DNA from 3 places in the Ellagibacter sp. genome. Region 3 is predicted to be linked to each of the others. Evidence: predicted binding sites of a transcription regulator. Region 3 holds the regulator's gene; each other region holds the start of a gene.
What was found. Region 3 encodes HrcA, which represses chaperone genes, less so after heat shock. Its sites were predicted from a motif close to TNTTAGCANNCNNNNNNNNNGNNTGCTAANA; they were not measured.
Positions count from the first base shown of each region.

Region 1: a site for HrcA is predicted at 3,084-3,114, ahead of htpG (molecular chaperone HtpG). Genes of this name have one in related genera too.
Region 2: a site for HrcA is predicted at 4,808-4,838, ahead of ACMRQN_RS09305 (co-chaperone GroES). Genes of this name have one in related genera too.

Region 1 is NZ_DBFSAP010000019.1:27,796-34,267, reverse strand. It holds gene ACMRQN_RS02430 (ATP-binding domain-containing protein) at 1-43, opposite strand, end outside; gene ACMRQN_RS02425 (hypothetical protein) at 90-1,061, opposite strand; gene ACMRQN_RS02420 (DNA-binding protein) at 1,567-2,946, opposite strand; gene htpG (molecular chaperone HtpG) at 3,158-5,107, shown strand; tRNA gene ACMRQN_RS02410 (tRNA-Thr) at 5,256-5,331, shown strand; gene ACMRQN_RS02405 (LysR family transcriptional regulator) at 5,549-6,472, shown strand, end outside.
Region 2 is NZ_DBFSAP010000055.1:42,236-48,707, forward strand. It holds gene ACMRQN_RS09285 (putative manganese transporter) at 1-730, opposite strand, end outside; gene ACMRQN_RS09290 (DUF554 domain-containing protein) at 825-1,535, shown strand; gene ACMRQN_RS09295 (DUF1847 domain-containing protein) at 1,591-2,244, opposite strand; gene groL (chaperonin GroEL) at 2,663-4,297, opposite strand; gene ACMRQN_RS09305 (co-chaperone GroES) at 4,460-4,747, opposite strand; gene ACMRQN_RS09310 (response regulator) at 4,944-5,732, opposite strand; gene ACMRQN_RS09315 (sensor histidine kinase) at 5,719-6,472, opposite strand, start outside.
Region 3 is NZ_DBFSAP010000036.1:71,549-78,020, reverse strand. It holds gene lepA (translation elongation factor 4) at 1-731, shown strand, start outside; gene ACMRQN_RS04820 (hypothetical protein) at 734-937, shown strand; gene dusB (tRNA dihydrouridine synthase DusB) at 967-1,974, shown strand; gene hemW (radical SAM family heme chaperone HemW) at 1,974-3,083, shown strand; gene hrcA (heat-inducible transcriptional repressor HrcA) at 3,219-4,229, shown strand; gene dnaJ (molecular chaperone DnaJ) at 4,284-5,426, shown strand; gene ACMRQN_RS04795 (RsmE family RNA methyltransferase) at 5,457-6,251, shown strand; gene ACMRQN_RS04790 (MiaB/RimO family radical SAM methylthiotransferase) at 6,248-6,472, shown strand, end outside.

The DNA.
Region 1 (6,472 bases), on a different contig from region 3:
CGTCAAGCTCGGATTCTCGTACGTAAAAACTGCGCTTACTCATTTCTGGCATTCCTTCCATGTCTCGTTTAATGCGTTGGGATTTGCCGTCAGGGATTTATCGGGAAGGCGTCTTTTTCACAGGTGCTTTCGAGCTGCGAAGAGCAAGGCGCTCGATTTTGCGGGCAATTTGGGGGACTGATCATGCAAGGCGTTGGCTGTTTTGATGGAAGGGCGATACCTGTTGCTCTTGAGATGATTCGATAATTGACTTTGCTGCAATCGCAGGACGTTCGGGAGTGCTTAACCTCGAATTTCTTTTGTGAATAACAGCAGCTAGTGCGGCATGGGCCATGCAATTCTCGGCATGGAGCTGGTGCTATGATCCCGAATTCGGGCATGCTCTCAAGCGTTTTGCTCGTTTGAGAATTCATGAGGATGGGAAACCATGGGCCATCCTTGGTAACTTTTGTTGCGACGTCGAGTAGGAGGCATATTCCAGTAGTGGGGGAGAGGAGCGGCAAAAAAGATGCAAGAAAGTTGGAATACGCTTGGCTGGGCTGCTCTTTCCCCATAGACACCATTTCGCTAATCATTTTTGAAGAGAGAAGGATGTCTGTCGTCCCTTCAGCATGGAGGACGCAAGTGGTGTCGATGTAATCTTTGAAGCTATCGATAGTGTAGTCTTCCGCCCGGAAGTCAATTTCGAAACGGTAGTGCTGCTTGGCTTGGTGAATGAGCTTCTTTGCGATGTCTCGCGCAGGTTTGTTGCCCTCAATGCCGGTAAGAAATACCTGGCGAATATTTGGCAGATTCTTGTCGATGGCACTCAAGATGCCAAGTGCGTCACCGCATGTTCCCGATCCGATCGAGAGGATATTGAGTGTGGTTTGATTTTGGAAGGCCTTTGCAATTTCGGCGGTGTGAAAGAGGTCGTCGAAGATGCAGTAGCACTCAGCATAGCTCCTCGGAAGATAAGTTCCTGCGTAAATAAGTGCTTTATCTTGCGAGGACTCAAGGTTGCAGTCGAATGCTCTTTCGGTCTTCGAGGGCTGATATGATGCCTTGAGCGTTTCGAACAAGAACGAATCGAGCCACTCGGGAAGCGTTACATTGCTAGGGGCATGGTACTCGGGGGGGGGTCTAATTGATTTTTCGAAGATAGTTGCTTCTCTGGGCTTTCTTCGAACCAGTAAAGATCATTGCTATGCGTGAACACGGGTTTTGACCGAAAAGACTCAACTGAAGCTTTTCGGTTGGCGCAATCTTCGCATACCACGAGAATGTCCATGCCGTCGCTTTTGTCAATCGCCCATTCCGGGAAATCATCCCGGCAAACGAGTGAAAATGGGGCAGAAATTCCGCACGCATTCAGCACTTGCTGGATGAAGCCGGAAAGTGCTGGGCGATTTTTCTCGTCGCCTGTAGGGAAAGTGTTGTTCTCCTGCGTCAGAGTTGTCCCTCCTGTTGCTAAAATCTGTTCCAATTATAGCGAGAATATTGAGTGGTCGGTGACATTTTAGCGAACTGGACGATGACTGATTGCAAAGCGAATAATGGTCAGGACGCTCTTTCTGTTTTGATTCCTTACTTTCCTCGGGCGATTCGTCCTGAGAGCAATGCGCAGGCGCCTTCGACGAGCTTGATGTTCAGTTCGATTCCCTCATGAATGAAGTCGAGTCGCGGTTTTGCATACGAGCTTGCGGATAGGATGTCGCATGCCTCGTCGGCAAAACCGCGAAGAGCGCTTGAACTGAACCAGCTGACGTCGTCTACGCATGCAAGCTGTTCACTTACGTTGTATGCGAAGGGCCGCGTCAGGAAGGCGCGGTCTCCGGTTGCGACTTCTCGTTCCGTCTTGGTGAACCACAGCGAGTTTCCCGAATCAAAAAGAGGTGCGGGGCGAATCGCCATAGTATCGAGGTTCCTTATGAATCCGAAGTTGCGCCAATGTCGATCGGAGTTCGCGAGGATGGTATCGCACACGATCATTTTGGACATGCGTGCTCGAAGTTCTGCCTCGTTCACCCCTAGAAGCGAGGCGTCTCGGCAAAAACGGTCGTATACGCTGCTTCCGCGAGAGCTTGATGTCGCCTCTCTAGCCTGATCTGCGGTGATAAACTCTTCGCTTCTCCCAAGGAAATTAGGACATCTCGCGGCAGCGCCTTGTGCCGTGCCCACGATGTCGTACGGCACGTAATCGCAGGGGTTGAGAAGTCTTCGGTAAAGTGCGGTCGCGACTGCCTCGTTGTAGGGACGCTGATCGTCGGATCTGCAGCCCTTTAATAAGTAACGTGTCCCGTTCGTTCCGATGACCCATTTTTTTGGAAGTTCGCCTTCCGACGTGTTGTCCGGGGAGCTGAGTCCAATTCCCGAAAGCCAGTCGTCCCAATCGTCGATGTTCGAGTCGATGAAGTCATTGTCGTAGAAATTGACTTCGCTCCAAGTTAGGGTTGGCGCGTCGTTTGGCCTTAACCAATAGCAGTCGGAAAGGGAGAGCCCCATGCTCTTTATTGCGAGATTGCTTGGCGTATTGAGTCCCGATTGGGCGAGCTTTGACTCAATCCCCGGGCGCGTTCGGGGGACGGATCGATGAAGCCACCAGTTATTGAGAACTCTTCGTTTCGGATTGCCCCCGCGAGTGAGCACGCCGATAGGCGCGTATGTAGGGTCGATTACCTCGGATACGGAAAGGGGCTCGTCGGCAGCGGAGTCGAAGAGCACGGAAGCAACCTCATGGCCCGCATTCATGAGGGTATATTGGGATACGGTCGCATAGGAGGTCTTCGGGGGGCGGCCGGTTTTGCGGGCTTCGCTGCGGTATCGTTCGGCTGATTCGCGCGAGATACGGACTCTGCCATTGATGGTGACGGCATCGAGCAGCTTGCCTTTCACAAGTTGGGAAACGCGGCTTTCGGAAATGCCGAGGATTTCGGCAGCCTTTTTTTCAGTAAGTTCGTACTTCACTTTAGTATTTCCTCGTATAAAAAATGAGAATTGATGCAAAATAATTCTAAAGTAAATTTGAACGATATGCAATTGCGAAAAGTTGAGTCTATCGCACTTAGATTACTTGACATGGCGTATCGCGTCGTTACAATGCCTTTTAGCACTCAAAGACGGGGACTGCCAAAGCAAAGTGCCAAAGTGGTCTTTCGAGAACAGGAAGCGATACGCCATGAAGAAATTTAAAACAGAGAGCAAGAAACTGCTCGACCTCATGATCAACTCGATCTACACCAATCGCGAGATCTTCCTCCGCGAGCTTATCTCGAACGCGTCCGACGCCGTCGACAAGCTCTATTTCAAGAGCCTGACGGATTCCGACGTGCAGCTTTCCAAGGACGAGCTGGCCATTCACGTCGGCTTCGACGAGGGTGCCCGCACCATCACCATCTCTGACAACGGCATCGGTATGACGAAGGACGAGCTCGACAAGAACCTCGGTACCATCGCGCACTCCGATTCCCAGGCGTTCAAGACCGACAACGCCGAGCAGCAGGGTGACGACATCGACATCATCGGCCAGTTCGGCGTCGGCTTCTACTCCAGCTTCATGGTCGCCTCCAAGGTGCGCGTCGTTTCCCGCGCGTTCGGCAGCGATGAGGCGTGGGCGTGGGAATCCGACGGCGTTGAAGGCTACACCATCGCCGAGGCCGAGCGCGCCGAGCACGGCACCGACGTCATCCTTACGCTCAAGGAGAACACCGACGAGGACAACTACGACACCTACCTTTCCGAGTACGGCCTGAAGGACCTGATCAAACGCTACAGCAACTACGTGCGCTACCCCATCCAGATGGAGGTTTCCAAGACGCGCGAGAAGCCGAAGCCCGAAGACGCCGGCGACGACTACAAGCCCGAGTACGAAACCTACACCGAGACCGACACGATCAACTCGATGATTCCCATCTGGAAGCGCAAGAAATCTGACGTGACCGACGAGGAGTACAACGAGTTCTACAAGACGAACTTCCACGACTTCGCCGACCCTGCGCGCACTGTCTCGCTGCATGCCGAGGGCGCGCTGACCTACGACGCGCTGCTGTTCGTGCCGAGCCGCGCCCCGTATGACCTGTACAGCAAGGATTTCAAGAAGGGTCTCGCGCTTTATAGCTCCAACGTGCTCATCATGGACAAGTGCGAAGACCTCCTGCCCGACTACTTCAACTTCGTCCGCGGCATCGTCGACTCGCAGGATCTCACGCTCAACATCTCGCGCGAGACGCTGCAGCACAACAGCCAGCTGAAGGCCATCGCCCGCCGCGTCGAGAAGAAGATCAAGTCCGACCTTGAGAACTTCCTCGACAAGGATCGCGAGGGCTATAAGAAGTTCTTCGAGAACTTCGGCCGCGGCATGAAGTACGGCCTCTACACCTCCTACGGCACGGCAAAAGACGTGCTGGGCGACCTGCTCCTCTTCTATTCGGCCAAGCAGAAGAAGATGATCACGTTCAAGGAATACGTGAAGGCTGCCGCTGATGGCCAGGAGACCATTTACTACGCCACGGGCGATTCCGTCGAGCGCATGGCGCAGTTGCCGATCGTGACGACGGTGCTCGCGAAGGGCTACGACGTGCTGCTGTGCCCCGAGGATGTCGACGAATTCTGCATGATGGCCATGTCCGATTACGCTGTGCCCGACGCGGCCGACCCCGACTCGCTCACCGCGTGGCCGCTTAAGAACGTGGGCGGCGAGAACCTCGGCCTTGAATCCGACGAGGAGAAAAAGGAAGCCGAGGAGACGGCCGAGTCCAACAAGGATCTGTTCGAGGCCATGAAGAGCGCTCTCGACGGTAAGGTGGAGAAGGTCGCGGTGTCCACGCGCCAGACCGACGCCCCTGCCTTCATCACCACCGAAGGCGGCGTATCGCTTAAGATGGAGAAGATTCTCGCGGGTGCACCGAAGAGCGCCGAGGAAGAAGGCGCGGTGAAATCGCATCGCGTGCTCGAGGTGAACGCGAAGCACCCGGTGTTCGAGGTCATGCAGAAGGCGCAGGAATCGGGCGACGGCGAGAAAGTGAAGCTGTACTCGGGCATTCTGTACGATCAGGCGCTTCTCGTCGAGGGTATCCCGCTGGACGATCCGGTTGCCTACACTGAGGCGGTCACGAAGCTGATGAAGTAGGCCTCAGAGCTTCAGGGCCGCAGGGCGCGAACGGGGAACCGGGGAGCCTCGGAAGGGGAATCGGAATCGGTTCAAGAAAACCCTTGCGCTTGTGCGATTGATTCGCTATTATTTGTTTTCGCGTCTGAAGCTTGTGCTTCACTCGTTTGCCAACGTGGCTCAGCTGGTAGAGCAACGCACTCGTAATGCGTAGGTCAGCGGTTCGAATCCGCTCGTTGGCTCCAGAAACTTACAGGCCGTCGGCATTGAGCCGGCGGCCTGTTTTGTTGTTGAACGCGAAATAGGCGGGTATGGTGGTCTTCCCCGGCGGTTTTGCCTCCCTCTGTCGGACGGGCTTTCTCGTTCGTGTTTTCTTGCGGGGAGAAGAAGGTCGGCTCTGCTATTCTCTGTCGGACAGGACGCTTTAGAAGGCGACAGCGCTCAGGGCGGAAAGGCGGGAACATGAATATCGAGCATCTGCGTGAATTCGAATACCTCGCCGAGAACCTGAGCTTCCGCGATACTGCGCGCCATTTCTTCGTGAGTCCGTCAGTCATCAGCCGCCATGTTTCGGCTATGGAAGACGAGCTCGGCGCCAAGCTCTTCGTCCGCTCGAAGCAGTCGGTCGCCATCACCGAGGCTGGAACCGTTTTCCTTGACCGATCGAAGGCCATCCTTTCCGAATACAACGCCGCCCTTGCCGAGATGTCGCGCCTCGACGAAGGCGGAAAACCCGTGGTGCGTTTGGGCTATCTGCACAATGCGGCGCGCCCGTTTATCCTGCAATTCGCGTCGTATCTGAAGGAGCATTACCCGGAAATCGAGATCGAGTTCAAGGGCATGCCGTACAAGTTGCTCTACACCGCGCTCGATGACAACAGGGCCGATCTCAACATCATGCTCAACGTGTACTCGCCCCACCAGCAGCGCTATGAGCTCGCAACCATGTACCGCGATCAGTTCTGCGTGGTCGTCCGAGCGAACAGCCGGCTTGCGCGCGACTGCGCCGACGGCATCGAGCTTTCGCGTCTCGTGGGCCTTGACCTGCTCCTTCCAAGCGAGAAGGATTTCCCGGGCCTGCAGGAGCGGATGCGAAAGGTGCTCGAAACCGAGCCTTCCCTTCTAATGGAGCGCGCTCGCAGCTTCCGCGACGTCGACTCGATGTACATCCAGGTGGAAACGTCCAACAGCGTCGGCATTTCCACAAGTGCGAACTGGGCATACGGGTCGAGCAAGGTGGTGTATCTCCCCATCAAGGGCGTCGACGCCGGCATCGACGTGAACGCCTACATCGGCCGCTCGCTTTCGGGCCGCACACTCACTGCGTGCAAAGAGGCGCTTGCGAGCTGTCAGGCCTATCTTGAAGATTTCTCCGTGCTCGAGAAT
Region 2 (6,472 bases), on a different contig from region 3:
GGCCCACGATGGCCGCCACAACGACCGAAAGCGCGCTGTTCGAGCCGAGAATCTGCGCCAGTGCGTCCTCGCCCACCGTTTCGAGCACCACGTTCAAAAGCAGCGTGACGATGAAAATGAAGACTGTGACCTGGGCAGTGTGCTTGAGCGCGCTCTTCACGATGGAGGCGCCCGCGTGGTCATGATGGTGTTCCTCGTCCTTTTCAGCCTCGTAGGCAAGCTCGGGATTCTCCTCGCAGGCGTGACATTCGCCGTTGCAGTGGCAATGATCGCGCTGGCAGAGCTCGTGGATGCGCAGGTGCTCTTCGGGACGATGGAGCAAGCGAAGCACACCGTCGAGCGCAAGGCCCGCGATGATGCCCACGACCACCTTCGCACCCAGGATAGCGCCCATGGTGGAAAGGGGCACCTGAGCCGCGAGGAAGATGGGAATCATCTCATCGGAGGTGGACAGGAGCACGGCGATGAGCGTGCCGACCGTGATGACGCGACCCGCGTAGAGCGTCGAGGCCGCAGCAGAAAAGCCGCATTGGGGCACAACACCGAGCACCGCGCCAATGACGGGGCCCGCCTTCCCCGCGCGCTTGATGGCGTTTTGCGCCTTGTCGCCCGCCTTGTGCTCGAGCCACTCCATCGCTAGATAGGTGACGAACAGAAACGGGATAAGGTAGAGTGTGTCTTCTATTGAGTGTTCGAGGACGTGCCCCGCGATATGCATGATTTCTTCCATAGCGAGGTATTCTAGCGCAGTGACTTTCGCGCGGGCAGCAACGTGCGCGCAGTTTCGCCAAGTGACAAGAAAAACAGAAGGAGCAAACACGACCATGATCGGAACCGTCGTCAACACCGCCGCAATCGTCGTAGGGAGCGCCATCGGAAGCCTTGCGAAACGCGGACTTGGCGAGAAATACCAGAACATCCTATTCTGCGCGATGGGTCTTGCGGCGACGGGCCTTGGTCTTCATTCCGTGGTCGAGGGCATGAGCGGAAGCGTCTATCCCGTGCTGTTCATCGCGAGCCTCGCCATCGGAGGCGTCGTGGGCACAGCGATCGACATCGAGGGACGCTTCGACCGCCTGACCAAGCGCCTGTCGAAATCGAAGGCGGATGGAAGCGGCGGAACCAACCTCTCACGTGGTCTTTCGACTGGCATCGTGCTCTTCTGCTTCGGCACGCTTTCCATCTTGGGGCCGATCAACAGCGCGCTTTACGGCGACGAGACCTTCCTGCTTACCAACGCGACACTCGACTTCGTGACCTCGATGGTCTTAGCGTCGTCATTCGGCGTCGGCATGGCGCTCGCGGGCGTGGTGCTCTTTTGCTGGCAGGGTTCGATCTTCCTTTTGGCGCAGTGGCTCGAGCCGCTTATGACCGCGAACCTGATGTGCGAGATCACCATCGTCGGCGGATTTCTGATTCTCGCATCGGGCCTGTCCATCTTGAAGATCAAGGAGATTTCGGTCATGAATCTCCTGCCCGCGCTTTTGGTGCCACCCGTTTGGTTTGCCATCCTGCCGCTTTTACCCCTTGGGTGAGCGATATTCGCCCTCTAGCATATATCGCTCCCGTCCTGCGGGGGCCTCAGGCGCCTCATTCCCCTTTGTCGGACGCGATTTCCCCAATGGTTTTTTCCAGCTTGCCCCTGTAAACCGAATCGACGGAATAGAGCACTGAACAGGGGTTATGAACCGTCACGAAATCCTTTGCGACCAAAGTCACTGCGGGCGCATTTGAGTATTTGCAGAAAAGCGCATCATGCCCGACGCATATCCCCATGAGGATATTCAGGTCCGTCTTGGCATCGTTGAGCAGCAAAGCCTGCATAATCGGATTGCAGATAACGCAATCCTCAGCCAAAGAAGGTGCGTCGATGTTCAGATCGGCTTTCATGTTGCTTTCCAGCTTGCAGCCAACTGCCCACACTTCAAACCCAGCCTTTCGAAGAAGGTCTGCGAGAATGCGCGTTTCCCTTAGCATGGCCGTGCATGTTGCTATGCCGACAAGAGATGCTCCCATGCAGGACGCAAACTTGATCGTGTCCTGAACACGTGTCGAGTTAACCGTCTCAGCGCTGACTATCGCGGCAGATTCCATTATGAGATGGTTCTCGGGCTCGTTGTAGAGACGCAGCGCTTCATCATGCATCTCTTTGGTGATTGATGCCTGAACGCAGAAATCAGGCGCCGTCTTGTCCAGATGTTCGCAAGCTGCTACCCGGCAACTCTCGCAAGCAATACCGCTCATCGTCTTCAACGCCTTTCAACTCTTAGAGCGTGATGAGGCTCCGTCCAGTGTCGCAACACAGCACAAAATAACACCCGGCAAAAGGAAAGACAATTCTTGACAAGCGCTCCGACCAGGGCACAAGGTTGAGGACGCGCAGGAAGAGAGGGGGCTTTATCACTTTCGTCCCGAAGACAGCGAGAAGGCCCCTGGCGGATGCGGGGCGTGCGAAAGGATTTCGACGCGTACTTCGGTACGCGAGAAAATGACGCACTTTCGCCCTAAAAGACAGCGAGGGCCCGCCTGGCGAGTTCAGATGGCGCGAAAGGTTGAGGACGCGTACTTCGGTACGCGACGAAACCTTGGAGCGCCAGCTGGACCGCCAGGCGGGCCCGCAGCGTCGAGCAGTTGCGATGATCGTCAGATCATCGCAACCCCATTACATCATGCCCATGCCGCCGCCCTGACCTGCTGCAGCGAGAGCGGAGAGGTCGGGACCGTCCTTGGGGATCTCGTTGATCGTGGCCTCGGTGATGAGGATGAGGCCGGCGACGGAGGCTGCGGACTGCAGCGCCGTGCGGGTAACCTTGACCGGGTCGTTCACGCCCATCTCGATCATGTTGCCGTACTCACCGGTTGCGCAGTTCAGGCCTTCACCAGTGGGCAGACCCTTGATCCTCTCGACCACAACGGAGCCTTCGAAGCCGGCGTTCTGGGCGATTGCGCGAATCGGGGCCTCGAGGGCCTTGCGGATGATGTCGATGCCGACGAGTTCGTCCTTATCGGTGGTCTCGATCTTGTCGAGCTCGGAGACAACGTCGAGCAGAGCGACGCCGCCGCCAGGAACGATGCCCTCTTCGACAGCTGCGCGCGTTGCCTGCAGCGCGTCTTCGATGCGGGACTTCTTCTCCTTGAGCTCGGACTCGGTTGCAGCACCGACCTTGAGCACTGCCACGCCGCCGGAGAGCTTGGCGAGGCGCTCCTGAAGCTTCTCGCGGTCGAAGTCGGACTCGGTGCGATCGAGCTCGGCCTTGATCTGGGCGATGCGGTCCTCGATGTCCTTCTTCTCGCCCGCGCCGTCGACGATGAGCGAGTTCTCCTTGGTGACCTTGACGGTCTTGGCGGTGCCGAGCATGTCGATGGTGACGTCGGCGAGCGTCATACCGAGATCCTTCGAGACGACGGTCGCGCCGGTGACGGCGGCCATGTCCTCAAGGATGCGCTTGCGGCGATCGCCGAAGCCGGGGGCCTTGATGGCGACGCAGTTGAAGGTGCCGCGCAGCTTGTTGAGCAGGATGGTGGCAAGCGCTTCGCCTTCGACGTCCTCAGCGACGAGGAACAGCGGGCGGCCGGTCTTGATGATCGACTCGAGCAGCGAGACCATATCCTGGATGTTGGTGACCTTCTGGTCGGTGAGCAGAATGAACGGGTCCTTCAGGTTCGCTTCCATCTTCTCGGCGTCGGTCGCCATGTACGGAGAGATGTAGCCGCGATCGTACTGCATGCCCTCGACGATGTTCACGTCCATACCGAACGTCTGGGAATCCTCGACGGAGATGGCGCCGTCCTTGCCGACAGCCTCCATAGCCTCAGCGATCTTCTCGCCGATCTCGGGGTCGCCCGCGGAGATGGTGCCGACGTTGGCAATCTGCTCCTTGGTGTCGATGGTCTGAGCGTTTGCCTTGATGGCCTCGACAACGGCGTTGGTCGCCTTCTGGATGCCGCGGCGGATGCCGAGCGCGTCAGCGCCAGCGGTGACGTTGCGCAGGCCCTCGTTGACGATAACGTCGGCGAGCAGGGTTGCGGTCGTGGTGCCGTCGCCCGCGTCGTCGTTGGTCTTCACGGCAGCCTCGCGGATGAGCTGGGCGCCCATGTTCTCAACGGGATCTTCCAGCTCGACTTCCTTCGCGACGGTGACGCCGTCGTTGGTGACGACCGGCGCGCCGTAGGACTTCTCGAGGGCGACGTAGCGGCCCTTGGGGCCAAGCGTGACCTTCACGGCATCGGCGAGCTTGGAAACGCCGGCCGCGAGAGCGGAGCGGGCGTCAGATTCGAACTTGATATCCTTAGCCATTTTTAGGCTTCCTTTCCTAGAAAGAACTCAACTACGTAAAAGACGGGCTTTCACGGTAGATTCCGAAAGCGAAATCGTTGTATGCGCGCACCGTATGGCCTTGTGACCAGGCGTGAAGGCGACGAGCGCTTTCGGAGCCGCCGCTGAAAGCCGCCGGAGAAGCTATTCGAAGACCGCGTAGATGTCCTCGGAGCGAAGAATCATAACCTCTTCGCCGTTGACCTTGACTTCGGTTCCACCGTACTTGCCATAAAGCACGCGGTCGCCTTCCTTCACGGGCACGGGAACGAGGTTGCCGTCCTTGTCGAGCTTGCCCTCGCCCACCTTGAGGACGACGCCCGTCTGGGGCTTTTCCTTCGCGTCGTGCGCGAGGATGAGGCCACCTGCGGTGGTTTCCTCTGCTTCGTCCTGCTTCACGATGACGCGATCGCCGAGCGGCTTAAGGTTCATCATTGCTTGCCTTCCTCTCATCAACCTTGAATCGATGGTTGTTAATACCGAGCTTTCGAGTGCTAGCACTCTTCGAACGTGAGTGCTAACAACATTGGGTTACTATAGCATCTGGGAAGGCGAATGCAAGCATTTTGCAGAAAACTTGAGCGATAGGGACTTAGGTTTTATCGAATCGCCACACTGCGTTCATAATTCACATTGAACGCGGGGAAACGAGACCGCTCTCATAGGCGCACACCACGAGCTGCGCCCGGTCGTGCGCATCGAGCTTTCCCATGATGCGGGCGACGTGCGTTTTCACCGTTGCAGGAGAAATTATTAGTTCGCCTGCGATTTCCTCATTGGTGAGCCCCCGCGCGACGAGCATGAGAATCTCTCGCTCGCGGTCGGTGAGCGACCGTATGGCCTCCCGCGCATGCGAGCCTTGCGGCATGCCCGCGCGCGGGCGCGACGCCACGAATGTCTCCACCAGACGGCGCATGACCGAGGGTTGAATGAGGGCATCGCCGCGTGCGACGACGTGGATTGCCTCGACGATGTCGTCGGGCTCGGCGTCTTTCAGCAAAAAGCCGCTCGCCCCCGCAGCGAGCGCGTCGTAGACGTACTCGTCGATGTCGAACGTGGTGAGAACGAGGACGTGCGTACCTGCGAGCAGCGGGTTCGATGTGATGTCGCGCGTGGCGTCGATGCCGTTTCGCACCGGCATGCGGATGTCCATGAGCACCACGTCGGGGCGGATCTTCTGGGCGAGGTAGACCGCCTCTTCGCCGTTGCGCGCTTCGCCCGCAACCGAAAGCCCGTCGTAGGAGTTGAGAATCATGCGAAATCCACTTCTCACAAGATCCTGGTCATCTGCGACGAGGATGCGCAGCGCTTCCTTGGATAAGGCCTGGTCACTTGCGACACGGGCGCTGCTGGCATCGCGCGCACCGAACTCGGAATCCACGGGAAATCCCGCCGCTTTCCGCCTATCTTCGCTCATGGGATTCCCCTTCCCCGCGCGCAGCACCGAAGCTTGCAGACGAGTCGCCGACGGGAATGGACGCGCGAACGCGAAAGCCGCCGCTGGGAAGCGGACCCGCGTCGAGGGTGCCGCCAAGCAGCTTCGCGCGCTCCTTCATGCCGTCGATGCCGTGACCGCCCGTCAAAGGCGCCCCTTTCGCGGCGCCCATCGAGCCGTCGCCGTCATCTTGCACGGTAAGCGTCGCCTTCACGCCGTCGCTTTCGAGGACGATCGACGCGTTTCTCGCGTGGGCGTGGCGGACGATGTTGGTCGTGGCCTCGCGGGCAATGCCGAACAGCGCGATATCGATGAACGCCGGCGTCGCTTCCCGGTCGTAGCCCGACACGTCGAGCGTTGCGGCAACCCCTGCTTCTCGAAGGTAGTCCGCCAAATCCACAAGGCGCGCCGTGCCCTCGGTCGGCGTGGTCTCGGCGGAGGAATCCCCCGTCCTGAGCACGCCGATCATCGCGCGGATTTCCTCGAGCGCCTCTTTCGCGGTCTTGTGAGCGAGCGACACCGCTTCCTTCGCGGCGGCGGGATCGCGCTCGATCAGGCGCTCGGCCGCCGCAGTTTGAATGCTGACCGCCGAAAGCGAGTGAGCCGTGATGTCGTGGACCTCGCGGGCGATGCGAACGCGTTCCTCCTCGACGCGGCGGGCAGCCACTTCCTCGCGCGTGCGCTCGGCCTCCTCGGCTCGCTGCTCGGTGGCCCGCACGGAA
Region 3 (6,472 bases):
TCGAGCGCGAGTTCAACCTCGATTTGCTTGCGACCGCTCCCTCAGTGGAATACCACGTCTTCAAGCAGGGCGGCGAGATGATGAGCCTGCATTCCCCTCAGGAAATGCCCGACCCTGGTGAGATCGAGCACATTGAGGAACCTTACCTTAAGGCGAAGATCCTCATCCCGCCCGATTACGTCGGAGCCGTCATGGACCTCACCGTCGCCCGCCGCGGCACGTTCGTCACGATGAACTATCTCTCGCAGAACACGGTCGAGATGCTTTGGGAGATTCCCCTCTCCGAGCTCATCATGGACTACTTCGACAAGCTGAAATCGAACACGAAGGGCTACGCGTCGCTCGACTACGACTTCGCCGGCTACAAGCCCTCGCAGCTCGTGAAGCTCGACATCCTGCTCTCCGGCAAGCCAATCGACGCGCTGTCATTCATCGTCCACAAGGACAAGGCCTACGACCGCGGGCGCGTGCTCACCGAAAAGCTGAAGGAAATCATCCCGCGCCAGATGTTCGAGGTGCCTATCCAGGCCGCCATCGGCGGACGCGTGCTCGCTCGCGAGACGGTGAAGGCGAAGCGCAAGGACGTCCTCGCGAAATGCTACGGCGGCGACATCTCGCGCAAGCGCAAGCTGCTCGAGAAGCAGAAGCAGGGCAAGAAACGTATGAAGGCCATCGGTAACGTGGAGGTCCCGCAAGAGGCGTTCATGGCGATCCTTAAGGTTGACGATTAACCATGTCGAGAAGAGAAAAAGAATCTTACAACTGGTTAGACGACCCCTTCGACGAGAAGAAAGCGGCTGCCGAGCGCGAGCGCATGAATGCGAAGGGGGCTTTCCCCGTAGCCGGATGCCTCATCGTGGGAGTTGTCGCCTTGATTCTCGTCGTGGCGCTCTTCGTCATGGGCGCCCTTACGCTCGGCACGCTTGCGAGCGCTTGATAGAGCCGACATATCGAAAGATTCACATGATGCATGATTTCTTCGCCGAGCATCCGCTGCTCCTTGCGCCGATGGCAGGCGTGACCGACGAGGCGTTCCGCGCGCTCTGTCGCGAGCAGGGGGCCTCGCTCGCCTATACCGAAATGGTCTCCGCTAAGGGACTTTCCTTTGCGAACGAGAAGACGCGCCACTTGCTGCGCCTCGCCCCGGGAGAGGACCTCGTGGCCGTGCAGCTGTTCGGGCACGAGCCCGCCGTCATGGCCGAGCAGGCCGCATGGATCGAGCAGACGATGGGCGACACGCTCGCGTACCTCGACATCAACATGGGATGCCCTGCGCGCAAGATCGTGACGAAAGGCGACGGCTCAGCGCTCATGTGCGACCCTGCGCTCGCCGCATCCATCGTGTCGGCGGTGCGCGGCGCCGTGAAACATCCCGTCACGGTGAAGTTCCGCCGCGGGTTCAAGATGGGGGAGGAGACCGCCCCCGAGTTCGCCCACCGAATGGAAGACGCGGGGGCGTGCGCCGTCACCGTGCACGGGCGCTACTCCGAGCAGCTCTACCGCGGGAGCGCCGACTGGGACGTCATCGCGAAGGTCAAGCGCGGGGTCGCCATCCCCGTCGTGGGGAACGGGGACGTGCGCTGCGGCGCCGATGCGGTCGCTTTGCGTGAGAAGACAGGCTGCGACGCAATCATGATCGGGCGCGGGGCTGAGGGTAACCCTTGGGTATTCGCCCAGGTGAAAGCTGCGCTCACGGGTAAAGAAGAACCTGCGCGGCCGAACATCGCCGAACGACTCGCCATGGCGCGCCGCCACGCCCACCTGCTCGCCGAGCGGGAGGGGCGCAACATCGTGCGGATGCGTAAGCACGCGATGTGGTACATGGCAGGCCTTCCCGGGGCTGCGACCGCGCGCGGAAAGATCAACGCCTGCGTCACGCCGGAAGATTTCGACAAGGTGTTCGACGAGCTGCTCGCCTTCGCAGCAGCGCACGACTCTGCGTCGGGCGCATTCGTAAACAAGGAGGCCAACTGATGCCGCACGATCCCTACCGCGCACTCTATCTGCACCTTCCTTTCTGCGTGAAGCGCTGCTCGTACTGCGATTTCACCACGTCTGCCGTCGCCGCGGACGACCCGCGCATCGACGCGTACGTGGAAGACCTCTGCCTTGCAATCCGCCGCAAATCGAAGGAAGGCGAGCTCTCAGCAATCGAGACGGTGTATCTGGGCGGGGGCACTCCGAGCCATGTCGGCATGTCTCGGCTGTCCATGCTGCTCTACGCGCTTTCGACATCGATGCGCCTCGAGCCCGACGTGGAATGCTCGATGGAGGCGAACCCCGAAAGCCTCACGCCGAATATGGTCCGCGACATCTGGGCTCTTGGGGTGAACAGGCTCTCCATTGGCGTGCAGAGCTTCGACGACAAGGTGCTTGAAACCATCGGGCGCGCCCACGACGCGCAGGCTGCCTGTCGTGCGATCGAGGCGGCTCACGAACGATTCACCAACGTGAGCTGCGATCTTATGTGCGGAATCCCTGGGCAGAGCGCGGAGTCCTTTGAGCAAAGCGTTTCTCGCGCTATCGAGCTCGGCGTCTCGCACATAAGCGTCTACCCGCTCACCATCGAACCGCATACTCCTTTCGACCGCATGGTGCTCTCAGGTGAGCTGCCCGAGCCCGACGACGACGTCGAGGCTGAGCAGATGGAAATCGCGCAATCGCTTCTTACCGCCGCGGGCTTCGAGCGATACGAGGTTGCAAGCTACGCGAAGCCGGGCTTCGCATGCCGCCACAACATCGCCTACTGGACGGGCGTGCCGTATTTGGGAATCGGCACTTCGGCGGCGACCATGACGCAGAACAGCGAGCGGCGGATGCGCATGACCGACGGTTCGGTGACTGACGACTTGAACGCCGCCCAGATGGTCGCCGAGGACCTCATGCTCGGCATGCGCATGACGCGCGGTGTCTCTGGCGAGAAGATAGCCGAGGCCAGGCTCGTGCTCCCGCGCCTCGACGAGACGATCGACGAGCTTGTCGAGGAGGGCCTCGCAGCCTGGAGCGAGGGCCGCTTGCGCCCGACCGAGAGGGGATGGCTCCTCGGAAACGAGCTCTACGGCGCGCTTTTCGACCTCGCTTAAGCCTTTATGAGCACAACTCCTGTGATGCATCTATCAAGATATGGCGCACCTTGCCAAATTCTTTAGCACTCGAAAGCATCGGCTGCTAGAATGGCTCTTTGGCATGGCAGACATCGAGATGAAAGGGGTGAAGTCATGCTCTCAGATAGAAGGCAGCGCGTTCTCGCGGCGCTCATCGAGGAATACGTGGCGCGCGCTTTGCCCGTCGGGTCTCGAACACTCACCGAGCGCTACAAGCTCGGCGTGAGCCCTGCCACCGTCCGAAACGAGCTTTCGATCCTCGAAGACGAAGGCTATATCGCGCAGCCCCATACTTCCGCAGGTCGCATCCCGACCGATTTCGGGTATCGCACCTTCGTGGACGATTTGCTGGCAAATGATTCGCTTCCAGACGAGGAGCGATACCGCGCGGTCGCTGAGGACCTGCGCAAAAGCGCCTCAGAACTCGATTCGCTCCTCGAGCAAACCTCGAGCGCGCTTGCAAGGCTTACCGATTGCCTCTCGATCGTCCTCGCGCCGACGGTCCTTGAGACGCGCATCAAGCAGATTACGCTCGTGAGCCTTACGGCGTTTCGCGCTATCTGTGTTGTCGTGACCGAAGACGGCAACGTCTTCAACCGCCAAATGGACTTCACCATCCCCGTGGGCAGCGACGAACTTTCGCGCATCCAGGTCCTGCTCAGCAAGGCACTTTGCGGGAAATCGCTCTCCGACGTGGAACGCGGCCTGTCTTTTGGCATGAAGCGCGCCTTCTCAGATCCGCTCGTGCGCGCAGTGCTCGACGAGGTGCTCTCCTGCATCCAGGAGGGGCAGACGGGGCGAACCCACCAACTCGGCATGAGCGCGCTTCTCGCGCAGCCCGAGTTCTCGCACACCGACGCGGTGCTGCCACTTGTGCAGGTGCTCGAGGACGACACGGTGCTTCTGCATATCCTCGACGACCTGACGAGCACCGACGAGGACCTCTCCGTTCAAATCGGGAAGGAAAACAAAACAGAGGGCCTCTCGGGGGTGTCCGTCGTGGCGAGCCGCTACGGGCGCGGAGAGGCGGAAGGAGTCGTCGCCGTCATCGGACCGACGCGAATGGATTATTCGAAGGTTATCCAAGCCGTGCGCGCAGCAAGCGCGGCGCTTGGTGAATCGTAGTGAACTGTGCGGCTTTGACGAGCCGCTGACGAGAGTAGTTGAGAAAGGCAAGAGATGGCCAAGGACCTGTATGAGATTCTCGGCGTGTCGAAGGACGCGTCCGACGCCGAGATCAAGAAAGCGTTTCGTCGTCGTGCGCGCGAGCTGCACCCCGACGTGAACAAAGCTGCCGACGCTGAGGACCAGTTCAAGGAACTCAACGAGGCATACGATGTCCTCTCCGACCCCAACAAGCGCGCGCAATACGACCGCTTCGGCACCGTTCCCGGCGCTGCGGGCGGCGGATACGGCGGAGGATCGGGCTACGTCGACTTCGACGACCTGTTTGGCGGCGGCTTCGGCGGCATGGGCGACATCTTCTCGTCGTTCTTCGGCGGACAAGGTGGCCAGGGCGGGCGGCCCGCGCGCAAGGAAGGCCGCGACATGGGCGTCGGCCTGCGTATCACGCTCGAAGAGGTCGCACGCGGCGTCGAGAAGGAAATCGTCTACGACCGCCTCGCTCCCTGCCCCGACTGCAAAGGCACGGGCCTCGGCGAGAACGGCAAGGTCGTCACCTGCCCCGAATGCGGCGGCAAGGGCCGCGTCGTCAGCGTTCAACGCACGTTTTTGGGCGACATGCAGACGGCAACGACCTGCAAGAAGTGCAACGGCACCGGTTCGTCGATCGAGAACCCCTGCCCCGAATGCGAAGGTCAGGGCCGCGTCCCCGATCGCCAGCGCGTCACGGTGAAGGTGCCTGCGGGTATCCGCGACGGCCAGCAGCTGCGCGTGGGCGGCTTCGGCGAAGCGGGCATCCAGGGTGCGCAGGCGGGCGACCTCATCGTCACCTGCCGCGTCCAGCCGCATGAGTTCTTCGAACGTGACGGCGACGACCTGCATGGGCGTGCGAACGTGTCCTTCATCCAGGCGATCCTCGGTGCCGAAATCGAGATCGACGGCATCATGCCCGACGAGAAGGTGCAGGTCCGTATCCCCGCGGGTTGCCAAAACGAGCAGGTCGTTCGCGTGAAGGGCTTCGGCATGCCGCGCCTGAAGAGCGACGTCCGCGGGAACATGTACGTCCATGTGAACGTCGTCATTCCCGAGAAGATCACGAAGAAGCAGCGCGAGCTTCTCGAGCAGCTCGCGGACGAGATGGGCGAAGAGGTGGCGGCTCCCCGAAGCCCGCTGCAAAAGCTGCGCGACGCCTTCAATTAGCGCACCTGAAGGGTAAGGTTGCAAACACCCATGTCACTGCCACGTTTCTTCCTTGAGAATCAGGTAATCGCCAACGAGCCGCAGGAGGTTTTCCCCTTGCGGCTCGCGCGCGATGACGCCAAGCACGCCAAGGTTTTGCGCTTGGCCCCAGGCGAGCATATCGCAGTCGTCGACGCGGTGCAGGATTACTTCGAATGCGAGATCGTTTCCTTCGACGACGATTTCCCCCTCGTGCGCATCACGCGCCACGACGACGCGACCGATGACGGTCCGCTCGTGATGCTCGTGCAAGGGCTTGCCAAGGGCGAGAAGATGGATTCGGTTATCCGCCATGCGACCGAGCTCGGCGTGGCGGCATTCATGCCCCTGACCTGCGAGCGCTCCATCGTGAAGCTCGATGCGAAGAAAACGAGGACGCGGCTTGACCGATGGTGCTCCATCGCGAAGAGCGCCGCGATGCAGTCGGGTCAGCCGCGCATCCCCGAGGTGCTCGAGCCCCGAAGCGCGAAGGAGGCGGCGTCCGAGCTCGCAGAGGCAACCGCCGTGCTCATCTGCTGGGAGGAGGCTCCCCAGACTGCTTCGCTTGCGCACGCGATCGAGCGGGGGCTTTCGGAGTGCACCTGCGCCCGCGGCGATGCGCGCATCGCCGTCGTCGTCGGGCCCGAGGGCGGGCTTACCGAGCGCGAGGTCGGCTTCTTCCTGGACGCGAACCCCCGCGCATCGCTCGTCAGCTTGGGCGCGTCTATTCTCCGCACGGAGACGGCGGGCGTCGTAGCACCTGCTCTCACCTTGTATGAGCTGGGAAAACTTGGAGGCACTCGATGAAGTATGCCGTCGTCAACCTCGGCTGCAAGGTTAACCGCGTCGAGTCGGACGCCTTCGCGTCTTCCCTCGATGCCCACGGTGCACAAAGCTGCGACGCGGCCGACGCCGACCTCATCGTGGTGAACACCTGCACGGTTACAGGCGAGGCCGAGAAGAAGACGCGCAAGGCCGTGCGAGGGGCGCTGCGCGCGAACGACCGTGCGATCGTCATCGTCACCGGG